DNA from 2 places in the Blautia sp. AF26-2 genome. Region 1 is predicted to be linked to the other one. Evidence: predicted binding sites of a transcription regulator. Region 1 holds the regulator's gene; the other holds the start of a gene.
The links. The regulator HrcA, encoded in region 1, represses chaperone genes, less so after heat shock. The targets are predictions, from matches to a motif close to TGTTAGCACTCNNNNNNNNNGAGTGCTAACA.

Region 1 (12,068 bases):
CAGAAATGTTTTTCCGCACGCTCCAGTATAGCACTTTTCCGAAAGCAATACCAGCATAAATACAGGGGGCGGAATGTATTTTCCGTCCCCTGCAAACATTCGCCTCACAGGGCTTTTTGCGTTTATTTACTTATTGTTTCAACTCACAGTCGGTATTTTCACGGAGTGTGACATGCCGAAAATTAAACCTCTTTGTAGTCAGCGTCTACGACATCGTCGTCATGGCCGCCTGCTGCTCCTGCATTTCCCATATCCGGGCCTGCACCTGCTGTTCCGGCACCAGCGCCTGCTGCTCCGCCCTGCTGCTCATACAGTTTTGCAAACAGTTTCTGAGCGCTTGTCATCAGTTTTTCCTGAGCTGCTTTCAGATCAGCTACCTGTGCATCGGTCATTTCTTCCGGATTGCATTTTGCAATGAGATCTTTCAGTGCGTTCAGGTCAGCTTCTACTGCTGTTTTGTCGTTTGCATCAAGCTTGTCGCCGACTTCCTCGATTGCTTTCTCGGTCTGGAATACCATGGAGTCTGCATCGTTTCTTGCGTCGATTGCTTCTTTTCGTTTCTTATCCTGAGCCTCGAACTCAGCAGCTTCTTTGACTGCTTTGTCGATCTCGCTGTCGGACATGTTAGAGCCTGCGGTGATGGTGATGTGCTGCTCTTTTCCTGTTCCAAGGTCTTTTGCAGATACATTTACGATACCGTTGGCATCGATATCAAAGGTAACCTCGATCTGCGGAACGCCTCTTCTTGCTGGCGGAATTCCATCCAGACGGAACTGGCCGAGGGATTTGTTGTCTTTCGCGAACTGACGCTCACCCTGTACTACGTTGATATCTACTGCTGTCTGGTTATCTGCTGCTGTTGAGAAGATCTGGCTCTTCTTGGTCGGGATTGTGGTGTTACGCTCGATCAGACGAGTTGCAATACCTCCCATGGTCTCGATGGACAGAGACAGCGGAGTTACATCCAGAAGAAGGATATCGCCTGCGCCGGCGTCTCCTGCAAGTTTACCACCCTGTACGGAAGCACCAAGTGCTACGCACTCATCCGGGTTCAGGCTCTTGCTCGGCTCGTGTCCGGTCAGCTGTCTTACTTTATCCTGTACAGCCGGGATACGGGTAGATCCGCCTACCAGAAGGACTTTGGAAAGCTCGGATGCCTGAAGGCCTGCATCAGAAAGTGCTCTCTGTACCGGCTCTGCGGTTTTCTCTACCAGGTCGTGGGTCAGCTCATCGAATTTAGCCTTTGTCAGGTTCATATCGAGATGTTTCGGGCCATCTGCGGTTGCAGTGATGAACGGCAGGTTGATGTTGGTTGTAGTTGCGCTGGAAAGCTCTTTCTTTGCTTTCTCTGCTGCTTCTCTGATTCTCTGCAGAGCCATTTTATCATTGGAAAGATCTACGCCTTCCTGTTTCTTGAACTCAGCAAGGATATAATCTGTTACTTTCTGGTCGAAGTCATCGCCGCCCAGACGGTTGTTTCCTGCTGTGGAAAGAACTTCGATAACGCCGTCACCGATCTCGATGATGGAAACATCGAAAGTACCGCCGCCAAGGTCGTATACCATGATCTTCTGCTCATTTTCGTTGTCCAGTCCGTATGCCAGAGCTGCTGCGGTAGGCTCGTTGATGATACGTTTTACATCAAGACCTGCGATTTTACCGGCATCTTTGGTTGCCTGACGCTGTGCGTCATTGAAGTAAGCCGGAACTGTGATAACTGCTTCTGTTACTTTCTCACCAAGGTAGTTCTCTGCATCACCTTTCAGTTTCTGAAGAATCATAGCGGAGATCTCCTGCGGAGAGTATTTCTTTCCTTCGATGTCTACTTTATAGTCAGTACCCATCTCACGTTTGATAGAACGGATGGTTCTGTCTGCGTTTGTTACAGCCTGACGTTTTGCCGGCTCGCCGACCAGACGGTCACCTGTTTTTGTGAATGCTACGATAGATGGAGTTGTTCTTTCACCCTCTGCGTTTGCGATAACGGTTGGTTTTCCACCTTCCATAACGGCTACACAGCTGTTTGTTGTTCCTAAGTCAATACCAATAATTTTGCCCATTGTTGTTTCCTCCTCAATGAATTATGCTAAAAAATGGTTTAATTTCTATTTATTTATCTTCAAGGCTTAATTAGCCACCTTGACCATACTGTGACGGACTACGGAGCCTTTGTACATGTAGCCCTTCAGGAACTCTTCTACGACGATGTTCTCGCCGGCTTCCTCATCCTCCACATGCATCACTGCGTTGTGCAGGTTCGGATCAAATTCCTTTCCAACGGCCTCGATCACGGTTACACCGAGTTCATCGAGTGCTGTGGTAAACTGTTTGTATACTTTATTCATGCCGTCTGCGAACGGATCTTCCTCCGGGTTTTCCACCGTTGCAAGTCCGCGCTCGAAGCTGTCAACAACCGGAAGAATCTTCTCGATGATGTCTTTTGCTCCAATGGCATACATATTTGCTTTTTCTTTTTCGGTGCGTTTGCGGAAGTTATCGAACTCTGCCATCTGACGGGTCAGGCGGTCAGTCAGCTCTTCGATTTTCTCATCTTTTTTATCTTTTTTCTTTTTGAAGAACTTTCGTTCTTTGCCATCCTCAGCAGTTTCTTCTGCAGCTTCCGCTTCTTTTGCCTCTGCTGCTTTCTTTGCTTCTTCCTGCTCCGCAGCCGGTTCGGTTTCCGGCAGATCGGTCTCTGCTCCGGTTTCTTTTTCCATCTCGCGTGTAGGTTCTTCCATGGTTTCCTCTTTCTTTCTATTTTCTTCGCTCACTGATCATTCCACCTTTCTACTCACCTGTGTCCGGCTTTTTGAAGACGGCGTCCAGTTGAACTTTTAATGTTTTCAGGTTATCTACCACATTTTCGTAATCCATCCGCTTTGGTCCCACGATACCGATTGTTCCGCGCATACCGTTTCCCATATCGTATGTGGTGGTGACCACGCTGCAGTCCCGTAAGGGTTCCATCGAAGATTCATTTCCGATGTATACCTGAATACCGGTATTTTCCTCTCCGTCCTGCTCCTCGGCAGCTCCTTTGATCATATCGACCAGTTTCTGCCGTTCCTCGAATGTGGAGATCAGCTGGCTGGCTTTGCTGCTGTCGGAAAGCTCAGGGTACTTGAAAATGTTGGTTGCGCCGCTGGTGTACACCGGCACATCTTCTTCGCTGACTGCGATGGCTTCCGCTACGGTATCGACCACTTTGCTGATGATGCCGGAGTGGATGCCTGCCTGCTCTTTCATCTTCTTGATCATGCCAAGATTGATTTCTTCAATGGTCAGGCCATTGAGCTGTGTGTTCAGAAGCAGGTTCAGCTTTAATATCTGTTCATCGTTGATGGTCTCGTCTAGGTCGATCATCTGGTTTTTCACCAGGTTGCCTTCTACGACGATGACGGCCAGGAGCTGCTCTTCATTGACTTTTGAGAGCTGGATGAATTTCACTTTATTTCTGTGATATTCCGGTCCTGTAATCAACGTTGCATAGTTGGTAGATGAAGCGAGGACTTTGACAACCTGCTGCAGAACTTTTTCCATTCGGTCTGTTTTTTCAATGACCATGTTTTTGATGTCTGCAACTTCCTGTTCTTTTTCCCGCATCAGCTCATCTACATAGAGGCGGTAGCCTTTATCGGAAGGAATGCGTCCTGCGGAAGTGTGGGGCTGTAAGATGTAACCCATCTCTTCCAGATCGGACATTTCATTCCGGATTGTGGCGGAGCTTAAATTCAAATCCGTGTATTTGGAAATCGTTCTTGAGCCGACCGGCTCGCCCGTTTCCAGATACGTCTGGATGATCGCTTTTAATATTTTTCTTTTTCTTTCATCCAATTCTGTATCCACTAAGATAAGCTCCTTCCTGTTGTATAGTCCTGTTAGCACTCGTTTCAGTGGAGTGCTAACATCTATGCTCTTAAGATAGCACTCTGCCTTTTGTTTGTCAACACCTTTTCCCGGTTTTTCTATGAAGAAATTGTGAAAAAAGTATAAACCGTTTTCTTTCTGAAAAGGAATCTGACTTTTCTTTTTTATTGCATTCTACTGTTTCAAAGGCGCTATAGCCGTATGGTAGGATTCTGCCATTTCGATACGACCATTTAGTAGCATTTTCTCAGAGGTGATGAATCATGAAATATCAGAGACTGGAGGATCTGCGCACGGACCGCGATCTGACGATCCGCCAGGTTGCCGACTATCTCGGCTGCAACCGCGATGTGTATACCCGATATGAAAAAGGCGTCCGGCAGCTGCCGATCTCCATTGCCATCCGTCTGGCGGAGCTGTATCAGGTCAGTCTGGATTATCTGGTCGGCATCAGCGATGAGAAGCGGCCGTATGGATCCTGACTTTCCGGTGTCTCCGCCGCAGCAAAAGCAGGAGGACAGTTTTTCTTTTCCCTGTCCTCCCTGTTTTGCTTTTTCGTTTACAGATTCTGCAGATATTCCATCATCCGCGTTTCGCTGAGTTTCCATCCGTCCGGCTCCCCGCAGAGATACAGCGTAAAATGCCCGCACGGGACTCCGTTTTCCAGGTGGATGCCGGTATACAGTTCTACAATGAGGAGTTCTTCTGCTTTTTCTTCATATATATTAGTGATCTGATAGATCCGCTCTCCCTTTTCGTCCACCGGCCATTCTTTCTTCAGCACATCCCTCAGACGGCTCTCCTGCCCCTGCGCTTCGCATTCTTCCTCCCGGCTGATCATTTTTTCAAACGCTTCCGGCGTCTCCATCCGTTCCACTATATTCTGGACAAAATCTTCTATTTCTATTCTTTCTGCTTTTCCCATTCGTTCCCCCATTTCTGCCGTACATATTTTTCTGTTTTCTGCACAGGCTGTCTTCACCCGCCGTTTCTCTCTCCCGCCCCATTCTCCAATTTGCGACCATATGATCTGATTTAACTTTGTCCATCCAACCGTTTGGTAGTATGGGTTTGAATCTGAAAGGATGGTACAACGTATGAAATACCAGAGAATTGAAGATATGCGGATCGATCAGGATCTCACCATCAAAGAGATTTCTGCCCTGCTCGAATGCAACCGCGACGTCTATTCCCGCTACGAAAAAGGAATCCGCGACATCCCGATCGACTATGTGATCCGGCTTGCACGGTTCTATGACTGCTCGGTCGACTATCTGCTGAGTGTCTCCAGTAAAAAGAGAAAATTCGGCGATTAATTTTTTTATTGTTGTCTTTTTATTTTGGTGTTTTGCGTTTCGATACGACCATTTGGTCGTATTTTATATTATAATGGTATTCTTATTTTGCGTCAATTCTGAACAATAAGGAATCAAAATCGGACGCAAAAAAGCGTGTCGGAAAGTTTTCTGTCGCTTTTCCGGCACGCTTTTTTTCATGCTCTTTTCTTCTTTTTTATTCTTCCATGTCATCCAGGCTCTTCTTCAGTGTGATCATTTTGTCACGCAGCTCGGCGGCCATTTCGAAGTTGAGTTCGGCAGCAGCGGCTTTCATCTGTTTCTGTACCTGGCCGATCAGTTTTTCCAGTTCTTCGCGGCTCATGGACTCCGGGTCTTTTTCCATCTTTTCTTCTGTCTTTGCCACTTCTTTCGAAATGCTGATGAGATCGCGGACGGCTTTTTTGATGGTGGTCGGAGTGATGCCGTGTTCTTTGTTGTAGGCTTCCTGCAGGGCACGGCGGCGCTTCGTCTCGTCGATCGCGAGGCGCATGGAATCGGTCATCACATCGGCGTACATGATAACATGGCCCTCGCTGTTTCGCGCGGCACGGCCGATGGTCTGGATCAGGGAGGTTTCGGAACGCAGGAAACCTTCTTTATCGGCATCCAGGATCGCCACGAGTGTGATTTCCGGGATGTCGAGACCCTCACGCAGAAGGTTGATACCGACGAGCACATCGAAGACATCGAGACGCATATCACGGATGATCTCGGTCCGTTCCAGGGTGTCGATATCGGAGTGCAGGTAGCGCACGCGGATGCCGGCCTCTTTCATATAGTCGGTCAGATCCTCTGCCATACGCTTCGTCAGCGTCGTCACGAGAACTTTGTTGTGTTTTTCAGTTTCTTTCTTTACTTCCGAAATCAGATCGTCGATCTGTCCCTCCACCGGGCGCACCTCGACATCCGGGTCGAGAAGGCCGGTCGGGCGGATGATCTGTTCGGCGCGCAGCAGCTCGTGGTCTGCCTCGTAGTCGCCCGGCGTGGCAGATACGAAGAGGATCTGATCGATCCGGTCCTCGAACTCGCCGAAGTTCAACGGGCGGTTGTCTTTTGCGGACGGCAGACGGAATCCATAGTCCACCAGCGTCGATTTCCGCGACTGGTCGCCGGCATACATGCTGCGGATCTGCGGAACAGTCTTATGCGACTCATCCACGATGATGAGGAAATCATCTCCGAAATAGTCCATCAGTGTGTAGGGCGGCTCGCCTGGCTTTAATCCGGAGAGGTAACGCGAATAGTTTTCGATGCCGGAACAGATGCCGGTTTCTTTGAGCATCTCAATATCGAAATTGGTCCGCTCCTCGATGCGCTGGGCCTCGATCAGTTTTCCCTCGTGCTTGAAGAACTTCACCTGCTCTTCCATATCCTTTTCAATCTCGCCTGTTGCTTTCAGGATCGTGTCCATCGGCACAACGTAGTGGGAGGCCGGAAAGATTGCGATATGGTTCAGTTCACATAAGATTTCACCCGTCAGCGTATCGATCTGCACCAGACGGTCAATCTCATCCCCGAAGAACTCGACGCGCACCGCCTTGTCCGTCTCTTCCGCCGGAAAAATCTCCAATACATCACCGCGCACGCGGAACGTACCGCGGTGGAAATCCATATCATTCCGGTCATACTGAATATCAATCAACTGCCGGATCACATCGTCCCGGTCCTTTTCCATTCCCGGGCGGAGCGAAATAATCATCTCCATGTAGTCCTTCGGGCTTCCGATTCCATAGATACACGAAACACTGGAAACCACAATGACATCGTTCCGCTCACTCAGTGCAGAAGTCGCGGAAAGCCGCAGCTTATCAATCTCATCGTTCCGCGCAGAGTCCTTCGCAATATACGTATCCGAAGACGGCACGTAAGCCTCCGGCTGGTAGTAGTCGTAGTAGGAGACAAAATATTCTACTGCATTCTCAGGGAAGAATTCCTTAAACTCACCGTACAGCTGTGCTGCAAGTGTTTTATTGTGCGCTATGATCAAGGTTGGCTTATTTAACTGTGCAATAACATTTGCCATGGTAAAGGTCTTGCCGGAACCTGTAACGCCCAGCAAAGTCTCGCATTGATTGCCTTCTTGAAAGCCTTTGACCAGTTTTTCGATTGCCTGGGGCTGGTCGCCTGTAGGCTGGTATTCGGAGTGTAATTTGAATATTTGTTGTGAATTCTGCAAAAAAGCACCTCCTGGTTTTTATATCAAAAAAGTTCGTCTATCAGTCAGAAATTCGTCGAAGCACATTCTCTGATTTTAGCCGAATATGCCTCTCGACGAATTCTGTTCACCACCCGATATTTTATAGACTGATAAAAAGTAGTAAAACTAACGTGGACGAATTAACACTCAAATGTAAGAGATATTATATCATGGAAATTTAAAATTGTATATATGATGCGAACATTAGTTCTTCAAAAATTCATTTACATTTATCATTGTATCCAGAACAATTTCCGTATCCAGCTCCTTCTTTTCCGGTAATACTTCTTCCATATAAGAAAGCAATTCCGGCGGAATCTCCTCAGCTATAATATTTCCATTGTGGTATGGGGAGCATCCGTTGCGCTTATTAGAATAATATACTTTTACATAAAATATCCCTCAGGGCTTCAAACCCTGAGGGGCATCCTCGTTCATTTCAATTTTCCTTTTGTTTTTCAAGCTGTTCCATACAATATTTTTCTGCCAGAATTATAAATTCATCTGCAACTGAAATCTGCCGTTCTGATTCTTCTTTACTTGCAATATATCATAATCGCTGGCATGGCGAATCTCTTCTGCCTGTCCGATTTTCCTTCCCATTTCTCTTGGAAACACTGATGTTTTCACATAATCCTTATTGAAGTTAGCCACAGCATCCTTATGCCTTTTATATGCTTTACCGCTTACAGCATGTACTGCATTAATTGCATGAAAAATAGAATAGTATGCCCTGTTATTGGCTCCTTTATAATCTTCAATAGAAAATAATGCTCTTGCTGATTTCAGATCATTTCGGGCTGTTTCCAGACGATATAACACCAGATCCCGTCTAGTACCGATTTCCTGATTATGCTGCTCCATACAAAACTACCCCTTCTTTATGAATATTGGAATAAAATGGATAGTTCACAATCCACTTGTTAAAATGTGCTTCACTTTTTGCAATAGGCTTAATATCCGTGTCATGATCCATATTAAAGTCATAGGTCATGTACGAGAGCTGTTGTGCATATGCCTTTAATTCCAGATCCGACATATCTACCAGAATCATAATGTCCACATCAGAATCCGGACGGAAGTCACCCCTTGCATAAGAACCATAAAGGATTATCTGACGTACATGGGAGCCATAAATCTTCTTGACCTCTTCCACATACTGTTTAATTAAATCCTGCATAATCTTTGGCATACATCATCACCTCATTTTCTGCTGATAATACTATAAGTTTCTCGATTCACAAATCTTTCTTCTTGATTTTATTATAATCAGTTTACCTTCGTTTCTCAATCAGTATTTTCCATGTATCAATTTTACTACTTTCTTCGACGAATTTTGTTCACCGTTATAGCCAATCCATCATGTCCATTTACTTTTAACGCATCGTTTATTATGCTTTATATAGTATTATTTTACCTTTCCAAATCAATATATGGTATGCAAATTAATATCAAGATACTAGGAGACAAAGTATTCCACTGCGTTTTCCGGGAAGAATTCCTTAAACTCACCATACAGCTGTGCTGCAAGTGTTTTATTGTGCGCTATGATCAAGGTTGGCTAAGCCCCATTAACAAGGCAAAGACCATCTGCATATGGATCCGTGTCTCCTTCGATGCTTCCAGCAACAGTTTAGCATCGTAATACCCAATTGCCACCTTTAAAAAGATAACTGTATCTTTTTTTCATAAATATTAATAATTCTTCCTATAAATAAGGCTGTCAGTATGGTTCCTATACCAAGACCATAAAAATGGGTATGATTAATTAAACATAAAATAATAGTGACAAACACAAGTGTAATATCAAAAGTATTTTTCACTATTGAAAAAGGAAAAGAGAAGACTTCTGAAATAGTTTTTACAATACCATCAGTTGGTGTTAAAATAAGATTTGTTTTCACGCTTAAAAATACGCCCATTGCAGTAATGAACATCGTCATAATAAAACAAATAACCCTTAAGTATAAACTTAACGATAATGTAGGAATTATAAAATCATATAAATCAGTCAACCAACCAAAAGCAAACGATAACGGAATTTCTAAAATAAAAGTAACTGTGATCTTTTTGGATAAAATACATTGAATAATAACAAATATTAAGTAACAGATAATAGAAGCTGTTCCTAAAGAAATGTTATAGATTTGTGATATTGAATACATCACAGAACTAAAAGCAGCAACTCCTAAATCAAAGCGAACATTTAATACAACAGCAAAAGCTATTAAATTCAAACCAAGAAAATACAAAAAATATTTTTTCATTATTATTACCTCATCATTTCTATGGTACTGTAAGCCATCAGAACCGGAGATTCTGCCTTGATGGCACACTTATAAAAAGCCCAAAGGTCTTGATTTCAAGGCTTTCAGGCTTAAGTTAACCCCAGCGGAGTCTGTTGTGTTTATCTTACTGGAATTTCACCTTCATCTATCAGTCTGTCTGGGGAAAATACAATACGGATTCTTCCGTCTGTCGCAACCTTGCAATCTCCGTCAAACGCATTCTTACCGCCATCCTCGATTTTCGCAGTTCCTGAAAGGATATTCTCACAGATGCGTATCGCTGTATTCATGATGCTATGATCCATGGAACCAACGAAAGGCATTCCCGCATATCCCACATGGCCATTAAAATTGCGGTCAAATTCACTTTCATAGGACTTGATTTTATCCAGAGCTCCCAATAGTGTATTAATACTGTCTCTGCAGAGCAGATTACCATTGCAGGCATCTCCTGAAAACAGGATTCGCTCTTTCCGATCAAGGAAACAACAGCCTCCCGATGTATGACCCGGTGTCTCAATTACCTCGATACTGCGTCCCCCCAGCTCAAACACCATCCCCTCCTTCAAAGGAAGACATTTTGGCATCTTTTGTATCCGCCGGATATCCGCAGGGCTACAGTCATACACATCGTAAGCTCCCATATTTCCCAAAAGTTCCACATAATCTGCGATGCTATCATAATTTATCGGTTTAAGACTATCCTCATCTTTTTCGTGAATATATACCTCTTCAAACTGAGCAGCTCCTCCGATATGATCCTGATGTCCATGTGTCAGCACTACATCATAGGGAAGCGGAGTCAGCCAGGAAATCAGCTTTTTCAGGTCTGTCATTCCGACACCCGTATCGATGAGTAATGCACGTTCCGTACCTTTTAACAAAAACATGGCTGTCATACCAGCCTCATTGATAGCCCAGGTGTCTTTTGCAATCTCCATCACCTGATATGTAGTCAGCTTTGCCATATCCATTCCATCCTTTCCGCATCAGTGCATAAATACATTTTCTGCATCCTCATCTAATGGTACCGTAAATGCCGGAGCATGTTTAACAAGAAGCTCCATCAGCCTGTGGTCATAATTATCTTTAACTTCGCAGATATTGTCAAAAATCATAATTGCCTCTTTACCTGGCTCACATACCGGCCACTGCGGAAGAGAAGGAACGGAAGGATTTCCGTATCTCGCAAAGTTTATCCAGGCACCACATATTCTCTCCTGCAGGCGGTCTGTTTCTCCCGGCACATTGCAGACAGGAATTCGGTCAATATTATGGAAAACAAACGGGATTTCAGAGCAATGCCATGCCAGTTTTCCTCCCTCATATGGGAATTCATAATTAAACATGTAGGAATATACGGGAGCTTCCTTATGTACTGACTTCTTCGCAATGAAATCTTTCGATGCATAACGGAAAATATAATCCAGCGACAGAACATCTACAAGGCGATTATTCGGATATGCTTTTTCGAATTCTGCTGCAATCTCTTCTGCATCCTCCTGAAAGCATTTTTCCAGAAGTTTCATCGTTTCCTCACGGGTCAGTTCATCCCTATTCTCCAGAACCGGCTTGAAATCAAATTCTCCAAAAACGCTACCCACTATCACCGGAATCTTTTTTGCTCCATCGGTAAATCCTACTCTGCGCGGATCACCGGCATACCATGAATTTGCTCTCGGCTCTCCTCCCACGTAGAGTCCTTTCTCCTGCAGCTTGGGTGACACCTTATTATATGCTTCCGCAAGGAAATAGTAAGGAATCGTTTCCAAATCCTCAACGGATTCCAACTTCAATTCCGTCAGAAGGGCCTCCACAATTGCGGTACCGTCATCCTCTGCCCCTTTTTTACCTTCTTCTATTACGCCGCTCTGGATAATCCCCTTATGAAATAAACCTTCTGCAGCCGGTGTATTCATCAGGGAATAAACTTTCATTCCACCACCGGACTGACCAAACAGGGTTACATTACCTGGATCTCCGCCAAAACTAGCAATATTGTCCTGAATCCAATGAAGGGCTGCGACCATATCTGCATTTCCCATATTAGCAGAATTGTAGTATTTTTCCCCATAAGCAGATAAATCAAGATATCCCAAAATATTCAGACGATGGTTTAATGACACGACAACCACATCTCCGTACTCACTCAGATGATCTCCCTCATACGCCACCTGTTCAATGGATGAGCCTGCAAAGAATCCACCTCCGTGCAACCATACCATAACCGGTTTTTTTGCTTCCGGATCCAGACTCTGTGTCCAAATATTCAGATACTGGCAATTCTCATCCGTTGGCCAGTAACGATGTGGGATCATAACCTCCATCAACGGATGATCCTGCATCAGCATAGGACACACATAACCGTAGGCCAGAGCA
Region 2 (12,068 bases), on a different contig from region 1:
GACGCCCTGGGTATCGAGTACGAAGACATCCTGTACCGCAAGGCGCTCCAGAAGGGCTTCTTTTACCATCTCGGCGCGCTCCGGGCAGTTGCAATGAGAGATGGCAAGCGTTTTGTTTTCTACATGCTGTGCGTCATTTACAATGGCATCGACCATTTTCATCAGTGCTTTGTTGATGCCGCGCGCCTGATCGAGCTGTACGATATCGCCCTCCGATGTGGCTCCCATAACCGGTTTGATCTTAAGCGCGGATGCAACAAGTGCTTTTGTTTTGGAAAGGCGGCCGTTTTTCCGCAGAGTTTCGAGATTTTCCAGCACGAAATAGGTGTTCTGTGTGCTGATATAGAGTTCTACTGTCTCTACGACGCGCTCAAAGCTCATGCCGGCTTCCTCGCACTCCACGATTTTTTTCACGATCAGGGTCTCTCCTATCGATGCGCTTCTGGAATTGAATACGTGAATCTTCAGATCCTCGTTCTCCTCCTGCGCCAGGTTTGCACCGAGCACTGCGCTGTTATAGGAACCGCTGAGCTGTGCGGAAAGTGTGACCGCGTAGCACCGTTCTGCTCCGTTCAGAAAAGATTTCCGGAAATAATCCGGCGACGGGCAGGCGGATTTCGGGCACTCCGGGCATTCCGCTACTCTCTTTAAAAAATATTTCTGGTCAAATGTCTCGTCATCCAGAATGGATTCTCCGCCGACTTCCAGGGTCAGCGGTGCAATTTCAATATTTCCGCTTTTTTTCATATCTGCTGTCAGTTCACAGCAGCTGTCTGCAACAATGTGAAAACTCATATATTTTGTCCCTCCAAACTTGATTCCGCTTTTTCTCACTGCGGACGTTTCGTATTTCCAATCACCGCTCTTTTTCAAACCTTCCTGAACTAGGGACGAATTCGACACAGTGAATTTTTTGATATTTTGTCATGTGGTTTTGATAACTACATTTTATCATAACATACTTAGTGCTCCATTGCAAAAAGTTTTTTCCCAATAAAAGTTTTTCCGTTAAAAGTTTTTCCTTTTCTTGTCGCACTCCCCTTTTTGCGGTATACTACGGTCATACGGCTTTTTTGTTTATGGATATTTTTCCATTGCTTATTTTCAGGAGGTGGTACGTATGGAATGGACTTTTTCGGATTCGGTCCGGCTTTCCCTGCTTTCGTTTTCGGAAGCTTCCAAAGCCTGCGCGGCGCTGCCCGGATTTTCTCTTTTCCGGCGCAGTCTGCAGCCGGAGCGCATCGAATACTGCCGCGCAGAGCTGCTGCCTGACTGCCTGGTCGGATCGCTTGCCGTCCCGGACAAGACGCATCCGCTTCACCTTGCATTCTCGCTTGCGTTTTATCTCGACCGGGGGCAGCTTATTCTGGCAGCCGGCGAACAGACACTTCCGGCTTTGCAGAGCCTCCTCTTCCCGGAAGAACCGCTCGATACTTCCGATGTCTTCCACCTGTTTTTCTCGTTTCTGGAATCGCTGATCCAGGAGGATATGCTCTATCTGCAGAATTTTGAGAAGCGCCTCGCGACAATCGAGGAGTCTCTTCTCGACACTCTGCCAAAAGAGCTGCAGCGGACCCTGATCACGATTCGTCGGGAGCTGCTCGTGTTCCATGCCTATTACCAGCAGCTTCTCGACATGTGCGAAATACTCTCCGAGGACGAAAATCACTTTCTTCCCCCGGAATGCGCCCGTCAGTTTTCGCGCCTTGGAAACCGCGTGGACCGTTTGTACGACCACACCCAGATGCTGCGGGAGTACGCCCTGCAGATCCGCGAGATGCAGCAGGCGCAGATCGACCTGCGTCAGAACGATACGATGCGGATTCTGACGGTCGTCTCGACGATCTTTTTCCCGCTTTCCCTGATCGCCGGCTGGTACGGCATGAATTTTACGCATATGCCTGAGCTTTCTGCCCCGTATGCGTACTTCATCCTGATCGGCGTCTGTATTCTCATTGTTGCTGTTGAAATTTGGTATTTTAAAAAGAAAGGCTGGTTTTAACTACGGATGATTATCCTGCAGATTACACAGTTAAAGAATTTTATGAACACCCTGCTCCGTCTCGAGACATTTGACCGCTTTCCCGTCTCTGAGGCGTCGATCACAACGTTTACGACGTTCTCCATCGACGGCAGTCTTCACACGGACTTTTTCGATCCCGACGACGCGCAGCTCTTAAAAGAAAAAGGGCGGACGCGGCTTCTCTGGAAAGATGTGAAACCGTTCTGCTATTCCGTCATCAAAGGAAAACGGACACCCCTGCAGTTCAAATTTGTGTTTCAGCTTCCGCAGGCGGCGTGCGAAAAAATGATCGCGGACCATGCGCTGCCACTGGAAATAGAGAACGTGTTTGGATGCTTTCTGAATTTTCAGTATAAGGACGGAAAACTCTTACTTACCACCGGAACTTCCCTCAAAATCTTTACGATGGACAAGTCGCTCGACCGCGTCTTCGATGAGGAAGTCCGCCAGTTTCTGCTGAAAAATGAAATTGCATTTGAAGAACAGATATAAAGACAAAATACTTATTTAGAAAGGTTCTCTTTTTATGAATCAGATTATTATGTGGATCATGGCCGTCGGCGCGGTACTCGGCGGTGTCGACCGGATCGCTGGCAATCGCTTCGGACTTGGAAAACGGTTTGAGGAGGGCTTTACGCTGCTTGGACCGACGGCACTTTCCATGTCGGGCATCATCTGCCTCACCCCGCTGCTCTCCCGCTTTCTCCGTTTCGCCCTCGTTCCCATCTGGAACTTTTTGGGGCTGGATGCGGGACTTCTCGCCGGCATTCTCGCCATTGACATGGGCGGCTACCAGCTCGCCGGAGAGCTTTCGGCATCGCAGGAGATGGTGCGCTACGCAGGACTTGTGATTGCGGCGACGCTTGGCTGTACCATCACCTTTACGATTCCGGTCGGCATGGGAATGCTGAAAAGCGGCGACCGCCTCTTTTTCTCCCGCGGCATGCTGATCGGCACGGGCACGCTTCCCGTCACGATGATCGTCGGCGGACTGCTCTCAGGGCTCTCTTTTCTGCAGATCGTACTTCAGTCGCTCCCGGTGCTCCTCTTCTGCTTTCTGCTGATGTTCGGCATCTGGCGTTTTCCGGAGCAGACCGTGCGCGCGTTCACGGTATTTGCAGATGTGATCCGGCTTCTGACGACGATCGGCCTCATCGCGGGTGCGTTCTGCTATATGACCGGCTTTTCGCTGCTCCCGGACCTTGCGCCGCTGGAGGACGCGATGGCGGTCGTCTCGTCCATCGGCATTGTACTGCTCGGCAGCCTTCCGACGGCGGAGCTTTTACAGCTGGTGCTCAAAAAGCCGCTCTCTTTTATTGGAAGAAGAACCGGCATGAACGACAGCAGTGCCGCCGGCCTTCTGATGGGCATTGTCAGCCCTGTTCCGGCGATCACAATGATGGAAAAAATGGACGAGCGCGGAAAGATTGTAAACGCAGCTTTCCTCGTCTCCGCCGCATCGACCATCGCCGCACATATGGGATTTACGTTCGGCACCGATCCTGATTTTGTCGTGCCGCTTCTCGTTGCAAAGCTCGCTGGAGGCATCGCCGCCGTCTGTGCCGCGCTGTTTTTCACGAAGAACTCTGCTTAATTGTTTGAGAGCATGCATAGAAACGCAATAAGACCTGCGCCGTTTGAAAGCGCAGGTCTTATTGCATTTCTTACTTATTTTCTATTTCTTATTTCACCATATCCTCTTTGATAATTCCATGCTCTTTTAAGAGATCTCCAACTACATTTCCATCTACCAGTTTCAGCAGAGGTTTTTTCAGCAGGTTGAGCGGTCCAGGAAGCTCGATTTCCAGCGGAGATTTTCCATCCATCAGTTTCACGGAGCTGTCCAGCAGATCGCGGATATCGTAAACGCTGCCCCATACTTCCGGCACGCCGCGGTCTACGCCGAGGAGTCCGTAAACAGCTTCCATTGCGGTACGAACGGAATACTCTGTCGTGAAGATGGTATCTCTTGGTGTCTCAGCGAACTGTCCGAGGAATGCGAAGTTGACGCAGCCATCCGGGATGACATCCGGGCGGTCGCCCTTTCTTCGTGGCATAAAGAATGCGGTGATATACGGCATCATGGTCGGTACGCAGACAGCGCTGTTCTCTGCCAGCTCCGGAATCTGGTCAACCGGCACGCCGAGGTGGTACAGCCACTCTTCGGTGATCTCTTTACCAGTGCACTCTTTCATCGGTTTCTTCACATAGTCGCCAGGTACGTCGGTGAACAGGCTGTAAACCCATACACATACCTTATCTTTATCCTGCTCTTTGAACTGTCCCTGACGGTTGATGGTCCAGCTTAAAAGCCACTTGGAATCCTGGCAGCTTACGATACCGCCGGTAACAACCTTTCCGGTTCTCGGATCACGTTTGCAGATATTGGTGATATACGGAATGATCTTATTGTCGAGAGTGGTAATTGTTGCGGATTCCCAGTTTGTCTTTGCAATATCGGAGCAGAATTTCTCCGGATGTCCAAAGGACGGATCCTGTTTTGCAATGTTTTTCCACAGGCTCCAGCAGCCGCTCGTGCGGACCTCTGCATCACCGTTCGGTGCATGGTTCTGATCGCCGTAGATCGTGCCTTCGGTGCAGCTTCCGTTGGTAACGAAGACGAGGTCATTCTCGGTGAGAACGATGCCTTTCTCGACACCGTTTACCTTGCACTCAATGGCTTTTGCTACTTTCTTTCCATCGTTGATTTCAAAGATAACGTTGGTTACTTCGGTATTGAACTGGAAGTCTACGCCGGCATCCTCGAGGTATTTCTTCATCGGAAGAATCAGGGATTCATACTGGTTGTACTTCGTGAATTTCAGTGCGGAGAAGTCCGGCAGTCCGCCGATGTGGTGAATGAACCGCTGGAAGTACAGCTTCATCTCCAGTGCACTATGCCAGTTTTCAAATGCGAACATCGTTCTCCAGTACAGCCAGAAGGTGGAATTGAAGACTTCATCATCGAAAACATCCTCGATCGTCTTGTCGTACAGATCCTCGTCTCTTGTCATGAAGAGTTTCATGATCTCCATGCAGCCTTTCTGGCTCAGGTTGAACTTTCCGTCGGTATGGGCATCCTCGCCGCGGTTCTTCGTTGCACGGCACAGGGAGTAGTTCGGGTCTTTTTTGTTCAGCCAGTAATACTCATCAAGAACGGATACACCAGGTGTCTCAATTGACGGGATGCTGTGGAACAGATCCCACAGGCACTCGAAGTGGTTTTCCATCTCACGGCCGCCTCTCATGATGTAGCCGCGGGTCGGATCGTAGATACCGTCGCAGGCACCGCCGGCGATGTCCATGGCTTCCAGAATGTGGATGTGATCGCCTTTCATCTGGCCGTCTCTTACAAGGAAGCACGCTGCTGCGAGGGCTGCGAGGCCGCTTCCTACGAGGTATGCGCTCTTCTCATCGACGCCTTCCGGTTTTTCCGGTCTTGCGAAGGCTTCGTAGTTTCCGTTGGTGTAATAAATGCCTTTGCTGTTTTTCTTATCTTTTCCGCGCTCGGTGTTGCGGTAATCATTCTTTGGTTCTGATGTTACAGTGGTTGTCTCCGCTGCTTTTTTTGCTTCACTCTTGTTTTTTGCCTGCAGCACTGCTGCTCCAGCTCCGATGACTGCTGCTGATGCGATTCCGAATTTTAATCCTTTTTTTGACATAGACGTTCATCCTTTCTTTTCTAAATACGACTGCCGGAATGTTTTTTCGAATTTCCGGTTCGTATAGGTTATGCTGCTTTCTTTGTTTTACAAGTTTCTATTTGTGTTGCCATTGTCTGTTGACAATTTGAATCTTACTTCATTTTTCCCCGCTTTTCCATTTACAAAACAGGGCGGATGATTAAATTTTTATCATCCGCCCTGTTTTGTAAAGTGTAACTATATTTTATTTCTTTTTTCAAAATTTCGGATGGAATTGACGACATTTCCTTCCATCGTGCGGTGCATTTTTTCCGCAATCATATGGTAATCCACTTTCATTCCGTCTTTGATCCAGTCGAGCATGACACCGGTAAAGCTATACTTATAGAAATCTGCGATAAAACTCTGATCCGCCTCGGAGATGCCGGTTCCCTTTGCTTTTTCCTGTACGACACCGTACAGCAGATCGTGCGTCAGATGAAAGAGATATGTTTCGATCTGCTCCCGGCTTACAGAGTGATAGACATTCATAATAAATGGTTTATTCTCGAGCACTGCCTCAAAAATCTGCTGCAGGCCTTCCTGCCATGTCTCATACGTTTTCTTCCCCTGCAGCGCCTGCGTCGCATCCTCCAGGCACGACCATTCGACAAGATCGTAGATATCCTTAAAATGATAATAAAACGCCATCCGGCTGATGCCGCAGTCTGTCGTCAGATCGTTGATCGTAATTTTGTCCAGCGGCTTTTTCAAAAGCAGCTTTTTTAACGACGCTTCCAGCGCCGCCTTTGTCGCATTTGTCATGTATTTCCTCCATTTTTTCTTTTATGTACCCTCGGAATCTTTCTGTTCGAAACGCTTCTATGCTTTTTCATTGTAGCATATCCATTCTCCAGAAACAACTGCGCAGCCCTTCTGATCAGACTTTACAAAAAGTTTAGAAAGTACCGTAATACCAGTAAATTCAATACTTTCCGTCGTTCTGTTAGCACTCTTTTTTCTCGAGTGCTAATTTCCCCTTGACTTTTCCCTGTGCCAGTATTACTATAACTATCAGAGCAGTAAAAAAGCTGCAGACATCTAAAAAAGCATGATATTCCCGCTTTGCTGGATCAAAATATTTTTATAAGAAAAGGAGTGTGTTTCTCATGAGTGCGAAACATGGAAATCTTTCAATCAACAGCGACAATATTTTCCCGATTATCAAAAAATGGATGTATTCCGACCACGATATCTTTGTCCGTGAGCTCGTTTCCAACGGCTGCGATGCCATCACCAAACTGAAAAAACTCGACGGCATGGGCGAATATACTCTGCCGGATGACTACAAAGCAGCCATTCAGGTGATTGTAAACCCGGATGAGAAAACCTTAAAATTCATCGATAACGGTATCGGTATGACCGCAGACGAAGTCGAAGAATATATTACCCAGATCGCCTTCTCCGGCGCTACCGAATTTCTGGAGAAATACAAAGACAAAACGAATTCAGATCAGATGATCGGCCACTTCGGTCTTGGTTTCTACTCTGCTTTCATGGTAGCCGACGAAGTGCACATCGATACTCTTTCCTACAAAGAAGGCTCCACACCGGTTCACTGGACCTGTGACGGAAGCACCGAGTACGATATGTCCGAGGGCAGCAAGACAACTGTTGGTACCGAAATCACTCTGTTCCTGAACGAGGACTGCCTGGAATTCGCAAACGAATACCGTGTCCGCGAAGTTCTGGAAAAATACTGCTCCTTCATGCCGGTTGAAATTTTCCTGTCCAAAGCAAATGCGCCGCAGGAATACGAGACCATCGATGAAAGCGAATTAAAAGACGACGACGTTGTCGTAGAGCACATCCACGAGGACGCAAAATACGAAGAGAAAGAAAAAGAAGACGGAACGAAAGAGCAGGTTGAAGTTTCCCCGGCCAAAGAGAAAGTAAAAATCAACAAACGCCCGGTTTCCATCAGTGATATCCACCCGCTGTGGACCAAACATCCAAACGAGTGCAGCGATGAGGATTATAAAGAATTCTACCGCAAAGTCTTCAACGACTACCGCGAGCCGCTGTTCTGGATCCACCTGAACATGGACTATCCGTTCAACCTCAAAGGTATCCTCTACTTCCCGCGTATCAACACCGAGTACGATTCCATCGAGGGAACCATCAAGCTGTACAACAACCAGGTATTTATTGCCGACAACATCAAAGAAGTCATTCCGGAATACCTGATGCTCTTAAAAGGCGTCATCGACTGCCCGGATCTGCCGCTGAACGTATCCCGAAGCGCACTGCAGAACGACGGATTTGTCAAGAAGATCTCCGAGTACATCTCCAAGAAATTCGCTGACAAGCTCTCCGGCATGTGCAAAACCGACCGTGAGAATTACGAGAAATACTGGGATGATATCAACCCATTCATCAAATACGGATGCATCAAGGACGAGAAATTCTCCAAGAAGATGATGGACTATATTCTATTCAAGAACATCGACGGAAAATATCTGACTCTTGAGGACTGCATCAACGAGAATAAGAAAGAAGAAGCTCCTGCAGAGAACACCGAAGAGAAGGCTGAAACTACGGAGAATACCGAAAATACGGAAAACGCTGACGAGAAGAAAGAGCCGGAAAAAACGACTGTTTACTACGTCACCGACGAAGTTCAGCAGAGCCAGTATATCAACATGTTCCGCAGTCAGGGCATGGATGCTGTCATCCTGAAACACAACATCGACTCCGCTTTCATCACCCATGCAGAGCGTTACAACGAGCATGTAACTTTCCAGCGCATCGATGCAGATCTGACCAACGATATGAAAGACGAGTCCGGTGAAGATCTGACCGACGCTACAAATACTCTGACCGATCTCTTCCGCAAAGTCCTCGACAAGAAAGACCTGACCGTCAAAGTTGAGAACCTGAAAGACGAAAATGTATCCTCCATGGTAACGCTTTCCGAGGAGAGCCGCCGGATGCAGGATATGATGAAGATGTATGGCATGACCGGCATGGATCCGTCCATGTTCGGCGGACAGGAAACCCTGATCCTGAATGCAAAACATCCGCTCGTTCAGTACATTCTGAAGAATGGCGAGAACGACAACACATCCCTGTTCTGCGAGCAGCTGTATGATCTGGCAATGATCAGCCACAAACCGCTCTCTCCGGACGAGATGACAAAATTCGTAAGCAGAAGCAATCAGATTATGATGCTCCTTGCAAAATGATAAAGCATAGGCACAGTAAAACGCACCTCTTATAAAACACGCCGGATTTCTGGAATTTACCAGATGTCCGGCGTGTTTTTTCCTGCTTTTTTACTTTACGATTTCTGATCCAGATGATAGAATAATTCTATTCGCCCTATTAAAAAATAAGGAAAATCACACGAAAGGTCTGGTATTTATTTCTATGAAAAAAGGAAAGCCATCCGCCCTGCTCCCGATCGCCGTTTTTCTGGTGTTTTATCTGGGGCTCGGCATTTATTCCGAGTATATTTTAAAAATTCCGATGGGCTTCTACAACATCCCCATCGTCGTCGCGTTTCTGGCAGCGATCCTCGTCGCCTGTCTGCAGAACCGCAGTGTCCCGTTTGAAGAAAAGCTCGCCCTCATGGGACAGGGCATCGGGGACAAAAACATCATCACAATGCTGCTGATCTTCCTCGCCGCAGGCACGTTTGTCGGCGTTGTCGGAAGGAGCAGTGCAGAGAGCGTTGCCTATTTCATGCTCTCCTGGATTCCGGCAAAATATGCCGTCGCTGTGCTCTTTGTCGTTGCCTGCTTCGTCTCCACGGCCATGGGAACCTCCGTCGGAACGATCACGCTTCTCGTGCCGATCGCCGCTGCTGTTGCCGAGACCTCCGGCTTTTCGCTGGCGCTCTGCGTCGCCTCCGTCATGGGCGGATCCATGTTCGGCGACAACCTCTCCTTCATCTCCGACACGACAATCGCCGCCTGCAACGGACAGGGCTGCGAGATGAAAGACAAGTTCCGCGAAAACTTCTGGATCGCTCTCCCGGCTGCTCTTGCCACGCTGGCGCTGATCCTTGTAATCTCCTTCCGACAGGCGCCGGGCACACCGATCGTCCACGAATACCATCTGCTGCAGATGGTTCCGTACCTGCTCGTGCTGATCGGCGGCATCGCGGGCATTCAGGTGTTTGTCGTACTCCTTATCGGTATTGCTTCCGGTGCCGTTATCATGCTCGGTACGGGACAGACGACGCTCTTGGATATGCTCTCCAGCATGGGAAGCGGCACTTCGGGTATGTTTGAGACATGTATGGTTGCGATTCTTGTCGCTGCGATGTGCGCGCTGATCCGGGAAAACGGCGGCTTTACTGTCCTGCTTCGTGCCATTCATAAAATCTTCTGCGGAAAAAAGGGCGGCCAGCTCGGTGTCGGCATTCTCGTCGCGCTGCTCGACATTGCGACCGCAAACAACACCGTCGCGATCGTCATGGCAAACCCGATCGCAAAGCAGATGTCCGAGGACTACGGCATCACCCCACGGAAAACGGCATCGCTCCTCGATACCTTCTCCTGCATCTCACAGGGCATCCTGCCGTACGGCGCGCAGATGCTCGTGGCGATTTCCGCGGTGCATGAACTGGGATATGAGCTCTCCGCCTTTGAAATCATGGCAAACCTCTTCTATCCGGGCATGCTGCTTGTCAGTTCGCTGATCTTTATCTTCGTTCTGCCGGATCGGAAAAATGCCGAAAGCAATGCTTAAAAAGTTCCGTATCGGATCAACTCAAAAAATCATGTTAAAATGCCCACCGATTTCACTTTTTCGTTTGATTGGCGGGCATTTTTTTGCTTTTTTTGGCAAAAATCGCCAAAATTGCAGTAACATTTACGGTTGAAATTCTTTTATGCGGGTAGTATAATCGGGGTCGTGACATTGAGAAGGAGTGATGTTATGTGGGTTATGGGGAGAAAGGACAACAGAAAAAGTGAAATTATTAAGACAGTTCCTTGTAATTATGGCGGTTTCGTTCGTCGGAGAAATCCTGCACGCCGTGCTGCCGCTTCCGATTCCGGCAAGTATCTACGGTCTTGTGCTGATGCTGGCGCTTCTGATGACGGGGGCATTAAAACTTGATGCCGTCGAGGACGCAGGCAAGTTTATGATTGAGATCATGCCGGTCATGTTCATTCCGGCGGGCGTCGGCCTGATGGAATCCTGGGGTGAATTAAAAGCCGTTCTCGTTCCGGTTCTCGTGATTACGCTCGTCAGCACCATCGTCGTTATGGTTGTGTCCGGACGCGTGACACAGGCGGTCATCCGGCTGGAAAAGAAACACAAAGGAGGGGACGCAAAATGACAAATATGTTCTGTGAATCTGCATTTTTCGGCGTTGTCATCAGCCTTCTGGCGTATGAGCTCGGCATGCTGTTAAAGAAAAAATTTGGGCTTCCGATTTTCAATCCGCTGCTGATTTCCATTGCAGTCGTCATTGTATTCCTTGCTGTTTTCGATATCGATTATCAGAATTATAATGACGGTGCAAAATACTTGAGCTATCTGCTGACTCCTGCAACGGTCTGCCTTGCGATTCCGCTGTATGAGCAGATGGAGGCATTGAAAAAGAATATCAAAGCCATCCTCGCCGGTATTCTCTCCGGCGTGCTGACGAGCCTTACCGTGGTTCTCGCGCTGGCGCTGATCTTCAATCTGAATCATAAAATGTATGTAACACTGCTGCCGAAATCCATCACAACGGCCATCGGCATGGGTGTTTCGGAAGAGCTCGGCGGTGCGGTGACGATCACGGTTGCCGTTATCATCATCACGGGTGTGCTGGGAAATATGCTGGCGGAGACGCTCTGCAAGCTGTTTCACATTGAGGAGCCGATTGCAAAGGGCATCAGTATCGGATCGGCCTCCCATGCGATCGGTACGGCGAAGGCCATGGAGATGGGCGATGTCGAGGGCGCGATGAGCAGCCTTTCGATTGCAGTTGCAGGTATTCTGACTGTGGTCGGAGCGTCGATTTATGCGATGTTTATCTAAAAACGAACACTGATAAAAAGCAGAAAAAATCCGGGAATGGAAAGCAATGTAAAACTTTCCGTTCCCGGATTTTCTATCCCTGAAATTCTATAACTAAAAATTAAAATTCCGACTGCAGAAACTCTTCAATAAAAAGAAGCGCAGTAGCACTCCGGCCCTTCCGGGTCGATGCAGATATGCTCGAGCGTTCCGCTGTGCATCGAAAGCCCCATCGTCAGATCCTGCACAATCTGCTGCTTCGCCGTCTGGCGGTGCTCATAGATGTACTGATACACACTTTTCTTATTAATCTTTTTTAACGTAATTGTGGTAATACTCTTTTCGTTCACGCAAAAACGTCCTCTCTTTTACCGCTCCATCACATTGATCGACTCGATACCGAC

Region 2: htpG (molecular chaperone HtpG) is a predicted target of HrcA. The motif match lies at 6,651-6,681, and genes of this name have one in related genera.

Annotation. Positions count from the first base shown of each region.
Region 1 covers NZ_QTWD01000002.1:194,561-206,628, reverse strand. The annotation lists gene dnaK (molecular chaperone DnaK) at 183-2,060, opposite strand; gene grpE (nucleotide exchange factor GrpE) at 2,127-2,738, opposite strand; gene hrcA (heat-inducible transcriptional repressor HrcA) at 2,788-3,846, opposite strand; gene DWY63_RS03805 (helix-turn-helix domain-containing protein) at 4,131-4,349, shown strand; gene DWY63_RS03800 (hypothetical protein) at 4,427-4,792, opposite strand; gene DWY63_RS03795 (helix-turn-helix domain-containing protein) at 4,965-5,183, shown strand; gene uvrB (excinuclease ABC subunit UvrB) at 5,380-7,380, opposite strand; gene DWY63_RS03785 (HEPN domain-containing protein) at 7,894-8,265, opposite strand; gene DWY63_RS03780 (nucleotidyltransferase domain-containing protein) at 8,252-8,593, opposite strand; partial or broken gene DWY63_RS18830 (DEAD/DEAH box helicase family protein) at 8,864-8,962, opposite strand; gene DWY63_RS03775 (YczE/YyaS/YitT family protein) at 9,063-9,668, opposite strand; gene DWY63_RS03770 (MBL fold metallo-hydrolase) at 9,809-10,657, opposite strand; gene DWY63_RS03765 (carboxylesterase/lipase family protein) at 10,679-12,068, opposite strand, start outside.
Region 2 covers NZ_QTWD01000015.1:36,664-48,731, forward strand. The annotation lists gene DWY63_RS16225 (DegV family protein) at 1-795, opposite strand, end outside; gene DWY63_RS16230 (magnesium transporter CorA family protein) at 1,121-2,002, shown strand; gene DWY63_RS16235 (DUF5721 family protein) at 2,009-2,515, shown strand; gene DWY63_RS16240 (ethanolamine utilization protein EutH) at 2,550-3,617, shown strand; gene DWY63_RS16245 (oleate hydratase) at 3,706-5,685, opposite strand; gene DWY63_RS16250 (TetR-like C-terminal domain-containing protein) at 5,905-6,471, opposite strand; gene htpG (molecular chaperone HtpG) at 6,816-8,891, shown strand; gene DWY63_RS16260 (Na+/H+ antiporter NhaC family protein) at 9,076-10,401, shown strand; gene DWY63_RS16265 (CidA/LrgA family protein) at 10,625-10,996, shown strand; gene DWY63_RS16270 (LrgB family protein) at 10,993-11,685, shown strand; gene DWY63_RS18230 (hypothetical protein) at 11,811-12,014, opposite strand; gene ilvN (acetolactate synthase small subunit) at 12,033-12,068, opposite strand, start outside.